Regions from separate parts of the Weissella sp. ESL1139 genome, predicted to be linked through region 1. Evidence: riboswitches for the same ligand, from Rfam matches in the RefSeq annotation. Region 1 holds a riboswitch; each other region holds the start of a gene.

Region 1 (4,280 bases):
CTCGTTCAACTGTTTTGGCTGATACACCTAACATTTTATTAGGTCCTAATAGCTTACGAGCAATGTTCACTGGTAACTCGTCATCCCCAATATGAACGCCCGCTGCGTCAACGGCTAAACAAATATCAATGCGATCATCAATAATCAAAGATAAGTCATATTGATCCGTTATCTGCTTAACTTTTACGGCTAACTCATAATAAGCACGGGTTGATAAATCTTTTTCGCGTAATTGTACTAAAGTAACTCCACTCGCACATGCTAGCGCAACCTTATCTAAAAATTCTTTTTCACTTTCCCCATAACGTGCTGTCACTAAATATAATTCTTTTGCCATTTTTTGTCCCCTTTATTTGTGCTAACCAATCAGGATTGTCAGTACCTAACAATGATAATTCATTTAAAAACTGTTGCCGAAAATCTGCCAGTCCTTTTGTTGTAGCCCTTTGTTTAGCTTGTTCACCGGCAATATTTAAGTAACTAATTGCATGTACTGCAGCAACTTCAGGTGTTGCTTGCACACCCAACAATGCTGCCAACAAACCGCCCAATAAATCTCCTGAACCTGTAAATCGATCTAATTCAGGTACACCATTTTCTAAAACCCACACGTTATCGCCGGCCACCACAACATCTTGCGCACCCGTGGCAACATATATTGAGGCAGTTGGCAATGCTTGTAATGCAACGATTAACTCATTGACAGCGTCCTTTGTCTGATCTAAAGCACTACTATCAACGCCTCGATTTGTTGTCGTTAAACCAGCTACCGCACGCATCTCAGAAATATTACCGCGTACGATAGTTGGTTCGTAAGTCATAAGTTTTTTAGCAATTGCCATAGCGGTACGTGCACTGGCAACGCCCACAACATCTAGCACAAATGGTTTATGACCGTGGGCTAACTTGGTTGCAGCTAATAAGCTTTCTTCTTTTTTGACCGACAAACTACCTAAATTCAACAATAAACTATCCGTTTGCTTTGCTAAATCCTCAAAAGCACGCGTATCTTCAGTCATAATTGGCTTAGCACCAACATATAATATAGCATTGGCCACTGTTTCAACTGAAATCGTGTTCGTAATGCAATGAACCAATGGTGTTTGAGTTAGTGGCATCATGATTTTTTCCATCAGTGTATCTCCAATTTCCCATTAAATACACGCATCATATCTTTAAACAATGACATTTTCTTAGCCTGTTGCCAAATTACCCAAGCTGCGACTGAGCCCATGACTGCAGCTCCTAAGAATCTTGGTGTATAAAGTAACCAATACAAGTCTGTTTTAGTACCGGTAAATAATACCATAACTGGATATGATAATAATGATCCAATAACTCCTGTACCAATAATTTCACCAATAATTGACCCATAAACATTATGCATCAAGCGAGCGCCCAATCCTGCTAATAAAGCGCCAAAAACTGCGCCAGTTAATGCCAATGGCGGAATTCCCATCATCATCATACGAATAATACCACAGCAAGTTGCCATAATCGTTGCATACAAAGGTCCCATCAGAACGCCTGCTAATACATTAACGACACTAGACATTGGTGCCATACCCTCAATACGTAAAATTGGTGATAAAACAACATCCAATGCAATCATCATAGCCAAATACGTAATTTTTCTAGTACTTGAATTCATACCCATTCTCCTAAACTCCAATAAATTAAAATAAAAAAGCCTCTTTGTAATTAAAAATCACAAAGAGGCTATTATATACAATGCTAATAATAGTACTTTCACAATTCCTACGCTTAAATAACTAAAACAGGTACGGAGGGTCTAGAGTAAAACTCCTTCTCAGCCGATAATGGCTCCCCTTTGTGATAAATATTCTTCTATAAAAACTATCATATCATATTAATCATTAAAAAACTGATTAATTAAGATCATGATTAGTAATTTGAGTCATATATTTCCAAAAAACTTCACTAGCATTAGATTCATGAAGTTGCTTTAACCGCATAAAGCCAAAATTACTAGTCGTATTTAAACCAATTCGCCGTTTGATAAGCTGCTCATCATGAGACACATCCACACGCTTATCCATAACGAGCGCCATTCCCATACCATTTGAAACCATATTTAAAATAATATCGATTCGCTCTCCCTGGTAAGTAACGGCTTTCTTCAATTGTTGTTTTTCCGCCATAATTCCAAATTTATTAAAAATCATGGTTTCTTCACCTTCTAGTAACAAGATGTCTTCTTGAATCATATCATTTAAAGTCAGCATTTTTTTAGCTGAAAGTGGATGGTTTGCTGGTAATATCGCAACCAGATTATCCTGATCTGTTAACAAAGTTTCAAGTTTACTGTTTAAATTAGGTGTGTAATGACCAAAGATAATATCAGCTTGATTCTCTAGTAACGAATCAACTAATTTATCATCCTGTGTTTCTGAGAAATGTAAGGTAATCTCTGGATAATTTTGATGGAAAGCACTCACTAAAGAAAAGCCCCGATAATTGGAAAACGTTGGCATCGTATGGATCGTTAACACATTATCAGATTCAACACCGTGTTGCGTTAATGTTTGCTGCAAAGCCCGATATTCATGAGTAATCTTTTTAGCATACATTTCGGTAATGCGACCAGATTCAGTCAATGTAATACGCCGATGCTCACGAATAAATAATTTTGTCTTTAATTCTTTTTCTAAAGATAAAATTTGTTTAGAAATATTACCCTGCGTTGTATATAAATGCTCTGCCGTTTCAGAATAATTACCAGTTTGTGCTAAATCTAAAAACACATTAAATTTATTAATATCCATAATAAGCTTCCTTAAATATTACCATTTGGAATAGTTTACCATAAATAAGTCCTTATTAGAATATTTCAAGCAACAAAAAAAGCCGAGCAATAACACTCGACCTTCATCAATCTAGGATTACTTTTCAGAAATTGCTGCAATTCCTGGCAAAGTCTTTCCTTCTAGGTACTCCAATGAAGCACCACCACCAGTTGAAATATGACTCAATTGGTCAGCGACACCTAATTGTTGTACGGCAGCAGTTGAATCACCACCACCAACAATTGTTGTTGCACCGTTCTCAGTAACCTTAACAAGTTCTTGACCAATAGCCAAAGTTCCCTTAGCAAAGTTTTCCATTTCGAATACGCCCATAGGACCATTCCAAACAACTGTCTTTGCATCAGCAAGCACTGACTTAAATAGTTCAACAGACTTAGGACCAATATCTAGACCCATGTAGCCATCCTTGATGTCACCTTCAGCAACATATGATTCTGCATCGTTAGCAAACTTGTCAGCTGCAACGGCATCAACAGGCAATACCAACTTATCACCAGCATCAGCAATTAATTGCTTAGCCAATTCAACCTTGTCAGCTTCGTATAATGAATCACCAATCTTTTGACCCTTAGCAGCAGCAAATGTATATGCCATTCCACCACCAACAATAACCTTATCAGCCTTTGCTAGTAGGTTTTGGATAATCGTAATCTTATCTGAAACCTTAGCACCACCGATGATTGCAACGAATGGACGCTCTGGGTTTTCAACAGCTCCACCCAAGAACTTGATTTCCTTTTCCATCAAGTAACCTGCAGCTGTTTGTGCAATGTTAGCTGCAATTCCAGCATTTGAAGCGTGTGAACGGTGAGCAGTTCCAAAGGCATCGTTTACAAATACATCACCCAATGATGCCCAGTAAGCACCTAACTCAGGATCGTTCTTTGACTCGCGCTTTACTTGCTCGCCATCTACAACGTCAGCATAACGTGTGTTCTCAAAGATTAATACTTGGCCATCTTCAAGATGGTTAATAGCATCTTCAAGTTCAGGGCCTTCAATTGCAGGAACGAATGTAACAGGTTGACCTAACAAATCAGCCAAACGTTGTGCAACTGGCTTCATTGATAGTCCAGGCTTATCATCTTCACTCTTAATACGACCCAAGTGTGAGAACAAGATAGCACGTCCACCCTCGTTCAATACATGCTTAATTGTTGGCAAAGCTGCAACAATACGGTTATCATTAGCAACTTCTTGTTGACCGTCCACTTCTTTTAGTGGCACGTTAAAGTCAACACGCATCAATACTTTCTTACCTTTTAATTCTAGGTCATCAACAGTTAATTTTGCCATGGAATCCCTCTTTCCTTATTTTAATTCGTTAAGAGTTTAATAGAAAAAACGGGCGGTTCAGACTATTACTAAACCACCCGTTTTCAATAATAGTTATCTAACTATTAAAGTGTTGCCAAGTGCAACAAAGTACGGATCATGTTTGAAGTGAAACCA
Region 2 (4,280 bases), 420 kb from region 1:
CCACGCATAAAAAGTACCTACTCCTAATTGAACAAGAACTGTTCCTAAGATAACTAACCAGCGGTTAACAACTTTGGGACGTCCTTGTGACGACGATGTTGCAGCTTGCATAATAAGAATCTCCTAAAACCTAAAAAATAATGCATAACGTTACTTGCGAAAACGCTTACCCGTACTAATATAGTACTGTTTTTAGGAAATGTCTATATAAAATATGCTAATAATAAGAATTTTATGTATTTAACATAAAAAATAAGCTAAGACATATGCCTTAGCTCTCAATGTTAATAAATTACAAAAAATTAACCTTCTAACTTATGATTGATTTTTTCTAATTTGGTTTCAATTGTGTTTGTATGACCCGGACGAATATCAGCATTTAATGAAACATAGGCACGAATACCGTTATCAGTTAAAGTTTTAATTGCTTTTTGAACAGTATCCATTACTTCAGTCCACTCACCTTCAATTTCGGTACCCATAGATGAAGTTTTATAAGTTAAACCAGATGCTTCAATTACCCCAATAATATCATCAACATAACTACTTAGTTCATCGCCAACACCAAATGGTGCAATTGCAACTGAAATTAATGTATTCATTTTATATTTTCTCCTTATATATAAGATACTTCTATTATAACATTCATACCGGTTATTTAATGTTCAGCAGCATGTTCCCAGAATGATAATTCATAACGATAAGAAGTTAAATAAGTGTCTAAATATTCATTTTGCTTATCTAATGTTAACTTTGTCCAGTCAGGTACTTGTTCATCAACCACTTGCCAACTCCATTGCGTTAAGGTTGTGTAGTCATCACTTGTATAGAATTCTAACCATGGTAGGTATACATTATCTGGTGTCGCACCTAAGTAATGCTTACCAATTAAATGATATGATTCTGTACATGGTAATAATGCCAACATTGCATTGGTGGCATCACCATTAGTAATCGCTTTTTCCATGTGATCTAGATATGCCAAGTTATGATCATCTGGTGGAATATTTAGCATAGCTGGACTTGGTAGTAATGCATCATGAGGGTCCGATTCATCCACATGTCGTGGTTTACTAGCTTGTTGTTCATGCGTTAATTTAGCAGTTGTTAAATCAAATAAATGCGCAAATTTATCAGTATAATACGTATCTTGGGCAACGTAATAATCGCGTTGCGCTTGGGTTAAGTTGTTAAAGCCAATGCCCTTTACAAATGAAGACTGATAAATATTATCTAAAATTGATTGTGATTGATTTAATAAGTAATTATGATAATTCATTGTCTTTACTCCATATTCGTTTCGACCCAGTGGTTGAGCGGCCCATGACCATGGCCAACATTAATAGTTTGACGAATGGCCTCATACGTAAATTGTTTAGCTTTGGGCATAATATTCTTTAATTCATAACCCTTGGCTAAATTAGCTGTGATGAATGCTGATAAAGTATCACCAGTCCCATGAGTACGATTAGTTTTTATACCAGGCATGCTAAACCATTCAGATGTCCCATCCTCATATAAAATGTAATCAGCAAAATTATTGTTATCGTCGCTACGATGGCCACCCTTAATTAAGACATTTTTAACACCCATTTGTTGAATTTCACGAGCTGCTTGTACGATGGCGGTATCTGTATCAAGCGTTTTGTTAACCAAAACTTCAGCTTCTGGCAAATTCGGTGTAATTAAAAAGGCTTGTGGTATTAATTCAGTAATCATTGTTGAAATGGCTTGATCACTCAGTAGATGAGCACCACCTTTAGCAACCATTACCGGATCAATAACTAACTTGCCAAATTGATACTGTTGCCATGCATTTGCAACTGCATGAACCCGTTGAGCATCTAATAAGGCCCCCGTTTTGGCGGCTCGAATATTAAGATCATCAGCAATACTTTTAAATTCTTCACCAATGAAATCAGTTGGAATTGGATATTGATCTTGTACCCCGTATGTGTTTTGGGCTGTTAAACCGACAATAACAGTCGCTGCGTATACTTTTTGATTATGAAACGTTTTTAAATCAGCATTGACACCAGCTCCCCCACTGGAATCAATTGATGCAATTGTGACAACTTGTGGTACCTCTATCATAATGTCCTCCAAAATATATGGCATAAAAAAAACACAGAAACTAGGAAATTCCTGGTTTCTGTGTGTGAAATCGCATTTTACCATTACTTTCCTTCGTTAGTACTAACTAAACAGGTTCGAAGGGTCCGATAATTAATCGTCTCAGCGTAAAGCTCCCCTAGTAAATTATTTAACTGCCTTAATTATCTCATGATACATAGGCATGGTCAATGTACATTATAAATTATCTGATAAAGCTAATATTTCGGTCACTAAAGCATTGAAGCCATTTTCATAATTGTCTAAATTAAAGGCTTCATTGGCCTTGTGAGCTAATGAAGGTTCACTAGTTGGAATTACACCAAATCCAACACCATTCGGCATTAAACGGCCGAATGAAGCCCCACCACCGACACCTTGTTCAGGTAATGAACCAGTTACTGATTTATAAGCTTCTGCTAATAATGTGACAACTGGATTGTCTTTACCAACATAATGTGGCACCAAACTGGCTGGATCACGGTCAATATTTGAAAGCCATGGTTCATTAGTTAAGATTTGAGTAACAGTGTTGGCTTCATCAAAAGTTAATGAGTAACGGAAGTTCAAATTAATGTGCCCTTTTTCACCAGCGACAAAATCAGTAATCCCAATATTTTGACTGGTCTTACCTAATTTTGGCTCAGCTTTACCGTAACCTGATTTTTCACCAAATGGATCTTCGTGGAGTTTTTGACCGATAAATTGTAAGAAGTTAGCTGCATTATCACTGAAATCAAATTGGGCTAAGTAATTAGCTAAGTATGTGGCAGCGTTTTTACCAGTTTCTGGGCGGGCAGCGTGGGTTGCAACACCTTGTAAACTTAGAGTAATTTCGTCACCAATTTGTTTTACATCACCGGTTACGCCAGCTTTGTCACAGTATGTCGTATAGTCGCTTGGATCAATGCCAGTTACAGTGGCTGTCGCAAATCCCGGTAGCACATTTGTTGCAGTACCACTGTGGAAATTGTCCAATTGAATATCACTATCACTATCGTTAGTACTGTTAAAATACAAATCTAATTGGCTAATCCCCTTTTCACCATATGATAAATCGGCCGACCCATCTGGTGAAAAGCCATGATTAAGTGCACCTTCTTCAGCAAAGTACTGATGCATATCAGCCCATTCACTCTCTTCATCAGTTCCAATAATGAAACGGATTTGATGCTTAAGTGGTATGTTAGCATCTTGAATGGCTTTAATTGCATAATAAGTTAGCATAACCCCTGATTTCATATCATTTGCACCACGGGCATAGAGATAATTGTCATCTTTGATTACTGGAATAAATGGATCACTCTGCCACTGATCAAGGTCATTGACAGGGACAACGTCGACATGCACAAGCACACCAATTGGATCATCATCGTTTTCTGGTCCAATATAAATATAACCGGCACGGTTACCAACTGTACCAATGTTTTCAAAACCATCTCGTTCAGCGATTGACATCATAAAGTCTAGAGCCGCCTTCGGACCTGGTCCATAAGGTGCTTCGGTTGAAGCCAAAGAATCATCACGCACAGAAGCAATTGATAACAGTGATTTTAAGTCGTTTAGCCAGTTGGTGTAATAACTTTGTGGTTGTATTGTTGTCATATTTAAATCCCCCAAGTAATTTAATTAATGTACCATTATACTAACAATAAATGTAATAATATGCAATTAAATTCTAAAAAACAAGTCTAAAAGCTAAAAATATACATAAATTAATGTATATTAATTGTTGTTATACAAAAAACGACTGAAGTTAACATTAACCTTAGTCGTTTGATTGTCTATTATGTAATAATTAACATTAAAATCGGAATAACCAGTAGCATCAGCAAAGTTGTTTGTGTGATACTGATTGAAGCAAATTTGTAATCTGCATTATAATGGAGCGCCATAATCGCCGCATTAGTCATGGCAGGCATCGCTGCTTGAACAATGAAGACTTGTTTTAATAATGTTGGCAAATCGAACGGCAACATTATTAAGGCCATTGTTGCTGGTGCTAGAATAAAACGACTTAATGCTAAGGTCGTGGTTTCAAGATTAGGTAACAAATCTTTTCGTGGTGTCTTAGCAATTGCAAATCCAATAAAGATTAACGCTAATGGCACGTTAGTATCACCTAGTTCACTTAAATCAGTGACTAAAAATTCAGGTAATTTAATATG
Region 3 (4,280 bases), 500 kb from region 1:
CACAAACTGGTCTAATTGTTCATCGGTATTTGCCCGACAATCAATCGTAAAAGTACAAGTTCCAGCCACAACATTACTAGTATTCGGCGTGACATGAATCTCACCAATCGTAAACGTCAAACCATCTGCTATTTCATCTGCCAATGCATAAAGTTGCGTCATTAACTTACTTGCCATGGCAACGGCATCTTGGCGCTGAGCCATCGGTGTCGTGCCAGCATGATTTGCCTGTCCATGTACGGTCACATCATATCGATTTTGGGCGACAATGCCTGTCACGAGACCGATTGTTTTATGACTTTGCGCAAGTCTGGGACCTTGTTCAATGTGTAATTCGGTAAAAGTTGCAGGTAGGTCAACCGACTGCTTTTGTACATTGGGTAGGCTTTGTAACTGGTTAACGGCTACTACTCTTGCATCATCAAATGAAATGCCTTGATCATCAAGTAATGTTGTTGTCTGCGTTGTACCTGTATAGTATTTTGAACCCGTAAAGGCCGCTGGAAAACAGCTGCCTTCTTCTTCACTAAATGAAATCAAGCGAACTGGTCTTTTGGGTATGTGGCCTTGTTGATACAACTGCTGGATTGCACAAAAGCCACCTAAAACACCATATAACCCGTCATAACGACCACCATGTCGCACGGTATCCATATGCGAACCAGTCGCGATAGGTTTTACATCTAGCTGTCCGGGAAAATCTAAATAAACATTGCCATAATCATCAACCGTTGCAGTAGCACCAGCTTGTTGACCAAGTTGGATTAACGATTGTTGATTGACCAACCAGGCTTTGTTATAAACCAACCTGTTTTGATCAGGTTCCTGCGTAAATTGTTGTATTAAATCTAATACTTGCACCATTTGAATAACCCGATTTACTTGCTGACACCTGAGACAGGAGATGAAGCAGCTGCTTTTTTATCTAACACACGTCCAGGGTGGGCTAGGTAACCTTTACGACCAGCTTCAACAGCCAACTTAAAGGCTTCAGACATCAATGGAATATCCTCAGCCGTTGCCATGGCCGTATTAGCCATCACGGCAGCAGCACCCATTTCCATTGCTTCAGCAGCTTGACTAGGACGGCCAATACCGGCATCGACAATAATTGGTAAATCAATTTCATCAATCAAAATTTGAATCAAATCCTTCGTCGTCAAACCTTTATTCGTACCAATTGGGGCACCCAAAGGCATGATGGCAGCAGCACCCGCTTCAACCATCTTGCGTGCTGCATTCAAATCAGGAAGCATGTAAGGTAGTACGATAAATCCTTCATCAGCCAATACCTTAGTTGCTTTGATTGTTTCTTCATTGTCTGGTAGTAAGTATTTTTTATCAGGCACAACTTCAAGCTTAATAAAATCACTGCCACTTAATTCACGCGCAATCCGGGCAGTACGAATAGCTTCTTCAGCATTTGTACTACCTGAAGTGTTCGGCAAAATCGTTACATCATCTGGAATGTAGTTAAGAATGTTTTCTTCACTAGTATTCGTACGACGAAGAGCCATCGTAATAATTTGCGCACCCGCATGGTGAATGGCTGAATCAATTAATTCATATGAATATTTACCAGATCCCAAAATGAATCGTGAACCAAAATGGTGGCCGCCAAGAATCAAATCATCATTATTTTCCATCATTATTAATAATCTCCTATTCTGATAAGACAGGCTGGTCTGTTAACAAACGTAAAATGGCATTAGCTTCATGACCTGCACAAACCATCACACGTGGTGCCATCAATCCTTCAGCACCAACACTTGAACCATCCCCACAAATATAAACATTCGCTAATTGTTGCTTCGTCTGCATCCCGTTTGTCACATGCAAACCGGCCATACCATTACCCATAACCAATGGCTTATCGGGATACAACTCCGTTACCCAATCCAATAACATCGCTTTAGCCATCGGATTATCAAAGGCCTCGCAGACAATATCACAATCACCAAATAACTCACCGATATTACCAGGCGTTACCTTGGTTTGGATTGTATCAATTTCGATAAATGGATTAAATTCCAATAGATTCTGCTTAAGTGCAGCCACTTTAGGCAACCCAATTTGACTCACTTTATATTGCTGCCGGTTTAAATTACTCATTTCAATCGTGTCAAAATCAATAATTGTCAAATGACCAACACCACTCCGTGCTAGCGCGATGGCAATATTTGAACCTAAGCCACCAGCACCGGCAATCGTAACCCGGGCATTTTGTAATTTCTCTGTAGTCCCAGCGACATTACGTTCTTTCATCCCCATAAAGAAATCTTCAACGTCGACGCCTTGAAACTTTGGTATCATTTTCTGTTCCTTTCTTCTAACCACCACCAACAAATGAAATCAATTCAACATGATCATTTTCAGCTAAAGTTTTCGTTGCTAATTCTGGGCGATGAATGATTTCACCGTTCAATTCCACAACAACGTTTTGTGTCATATCTGTTTTTATTGCGACTAGATCAGCTAGCGTTTTGCCAACCATATTATCTAGCGCCTTACCATTAACATTAATCATTAAAAAAGCCCTCCTTTCCGATACGAAAGAAGGGCTTTGACACACAGTCAAATATCGCACTTCCTTCGATCGCATTACCGACATCAGGTTCATGGGTAAATCTCAGCCTTACGGCACCCCAGACGATGATTATTAGATTTAGTTTTTGCCAATTGCTTTATGCAATCCGAATAAAATAAAAAGGGTAGTCTCTTTGTATACCCAAAAAGACTACCCATCAATTTCTATAAAATGGACTGTATCTTCCTGCGCAGGTTCTAACCAAATCAGGTTCCGTGGGTATATTCTCAGCCAAATTGGCACCCCAGATACGTTAATTTACTTAACTACTTAACAGTAGCACGTTTTTCTGATAAAAACAAACATTTTGTGTAAGCGATTTCACTTAAATCTAAGCTGGTTTAACCTTTTGTTCCAAATTACCCATCCACCAACCTAACCATGTTCCTAATGCTAGCAAGACGATTGAAAATAGGTAATGCCACATTGTAAAGTCACTATAATCAACCGGCACAATCATAACCGTTGAAGCCATCACGATACCGAAGATAATATGAAATAGCTTTGCATATGCTACTTTAAAAATATACGCCATCACTTTAGAACAAAGTAGGACAACGACTAATAAACCAACAATTAATGGTAGCAAAACTGATAAATCACCCGTTTTAATCCCATCACTCATTCCTTTATATAAGCCCAAGTAAATCAAAAAATTCGATGGACTCAATCCAGGTACTAGCAATCCCAAACCGATTAACGCACCAGCTAAAATCCACGCACCAATACTAGGTTCAATGGTTGAGAAAAGAGGTTGACCAAACCATAAAAATACAAGCATTAAAATACCGGCCAAAATCATCAAACCAATATCAGTTAACGATCGACCATGTTTTCCAGCTTCGTACCACAATGTCGGAATAGTTCCTAAAATAGCACCAATGAAAAACCAGCGTGCCACACTTTCAATTTCACCCAACATGAAACTGATAACAAAAGATAGTAGAAAAATGCCAATTACGGCACCGATTCCCACTGGTAAAAAGAATTTAACGTTAGCTTTAAAATTTTTAAATGGATTCGCCATGAACAAAATCAATCGTTCATATAATCCAAAGACAGCGGCTAAAGCCCCGCCACTAATACCCGGTAAAATAAAGCCTGATCCAATTAATGCGCCCTTAACAGCACGGAAGATAGTATCTCCTGGTCGTTTTTGCATTCACGAACTCCTCGTTTCATTTATCGTTCAATTAGTATTCTCATTATTATACCGAATCAAAGCTTATAATAGGTTAAAAAAGTGCTATTTATTAACTTATTTTTTTATGTGTTTTTGCTATAATTAAATACAAAATAAATACCGATAAGGGGGAAAGCTTTATGTCATTAACTTATACACGTTTAGCAAAACCAACTGACGTGGACGCTATTTTCCATATTATTCAACAAGCAGTCGCCTATTTAGGTAGCCAAAATTCACCACAATGGCAAGGAAGCGCTGAACCACAACGCGATGAATTTGTACATGATATTGAACAAGGCATTGTCTATGTTTTAATTCATAATCATGTTGTCGCTGGTGTCGGTAAATTAGTCCCCGGTCCTGAACAAGCTTATGAGGATATTGACGGTTCTTGGTTAGGCAATGAAAGTCAATATATGACCTTGCATCGTATCGCCATTGATGCTGATGTGCGTGGGCAAGGATTAGCGCATCATTTAATTCATGATTTAGTGTTGCTTTCATTAG

What was found. A riboswitch is a leader RNA that binds a small molecule or an ion and turns the genes downstream of it on or off. The one in region 1 is predicted to bind thiamine pyrophosphate.
Region 2: linked by a shared signal. The riboswitch ahead of thiD (bifunctional hydroxymethylpyrimidine kinase/phosphomethylpyrimidine kinase) and the one ahead of thiW (energy coupling factor transporter S component ThiW) in region 1 are both predicted to bind thiamine pyrophosphate.
Region 3: linked by a shared signal. The riboswitch ahead of thiS (sulfur carrier protein ThiS) and the one ahead of thiW (energy coupling factor transporter S component ThiW) in region 1 are both predicted to bind thiamine pyrophosphate.

Annotation. Positions count from the first base shown of each region.
Region 1 covers NZ_CP196375.1:354,035-358,314, reverse strand. Annotated here, with positions in the region: gene thiE (thiamine phosphate synthase) at 1-337, opposite strand, end outside; gene thiM (hydroxyethylthiazole kinase) at 291-1,133, opposite strand; gene thiW (energy coupling factor transporter S component ThiW) at 1,133-1,651, opposite strand; TPP riboswitch at 1,739-1,841, opposite strand; gene ACSYSF_RS01685 (LysR family transcriptional regulator) at 1,890-2,786, opposite strand; gene ACSYSF_RS01680 (phosphoglycerate kinase) at 2,904-4,124, opposite strand; gene gap (type I glyceraldehyde-3-phosphate dehydrogenase) at 4,229-4,280, opposite strand, start outside.
Region 2 covers NZ_CP196375.1:770,050-774,329, forward strand. Annotated here, with positions in the region: gene ACSYSF_RS03605 (OFA family MFS transporter) at 1-111, opposite strand, end outside; gene ACSYSF_RS03610 (MTH1187 family thiamine-binding protein) at 303-602, opposite strand; gene ACSYSF_RS03615 (TenA family protein) at 659-1,279, opposite strand; gene thiD (bifunctional hydroxymethylpyrimidine kinase/phosphomethylpyrimidine kinase) at 1,285-2,094, opposite strand; TPP riboswitch at 2,166-2,263, opposite strand; gene ACSYSF_RS03625 (Sapep family Mn(2+)-dependent dipeptidase) at 2,311-3,717, opposite strand; gene ACSYSF_RS03630 (AEC family transporter) at 3,900-4,280, opposite strand, start outside.
Region 3 covers NZ_CP196375.1:1,728,758-1,733,037, forward strand. Annotated here, with positions in the region: gene ACSYSF_RS08545 (hydantoinase/carbamoylase family amidase) at 1-864, opposite strand, end outside; gene ACSYSF_RS08550 (thiazole synthase) at 879-1,649, opposite strand; gene thiF (sulfur carrier protein ThiS adenylyltransferase ThiF) at 1,663-2,313, opposite strand; gene thiS (sulfur carrier protein ThiS) at 2,330-2,527, opposite strand; TPP riboswitch at 2,570-2,658, opposite strand; TPP riboswitch at 2,754-2,844, opposite strand; gene ACSYSF_RS08565 (DUF368 domain-containing protein) at 2,919-3,749, opposite strand; gene ACSYSF_RS08570 (GNAT family N-acetyltransferase) at 3,911-4,280, shown strand, end outside.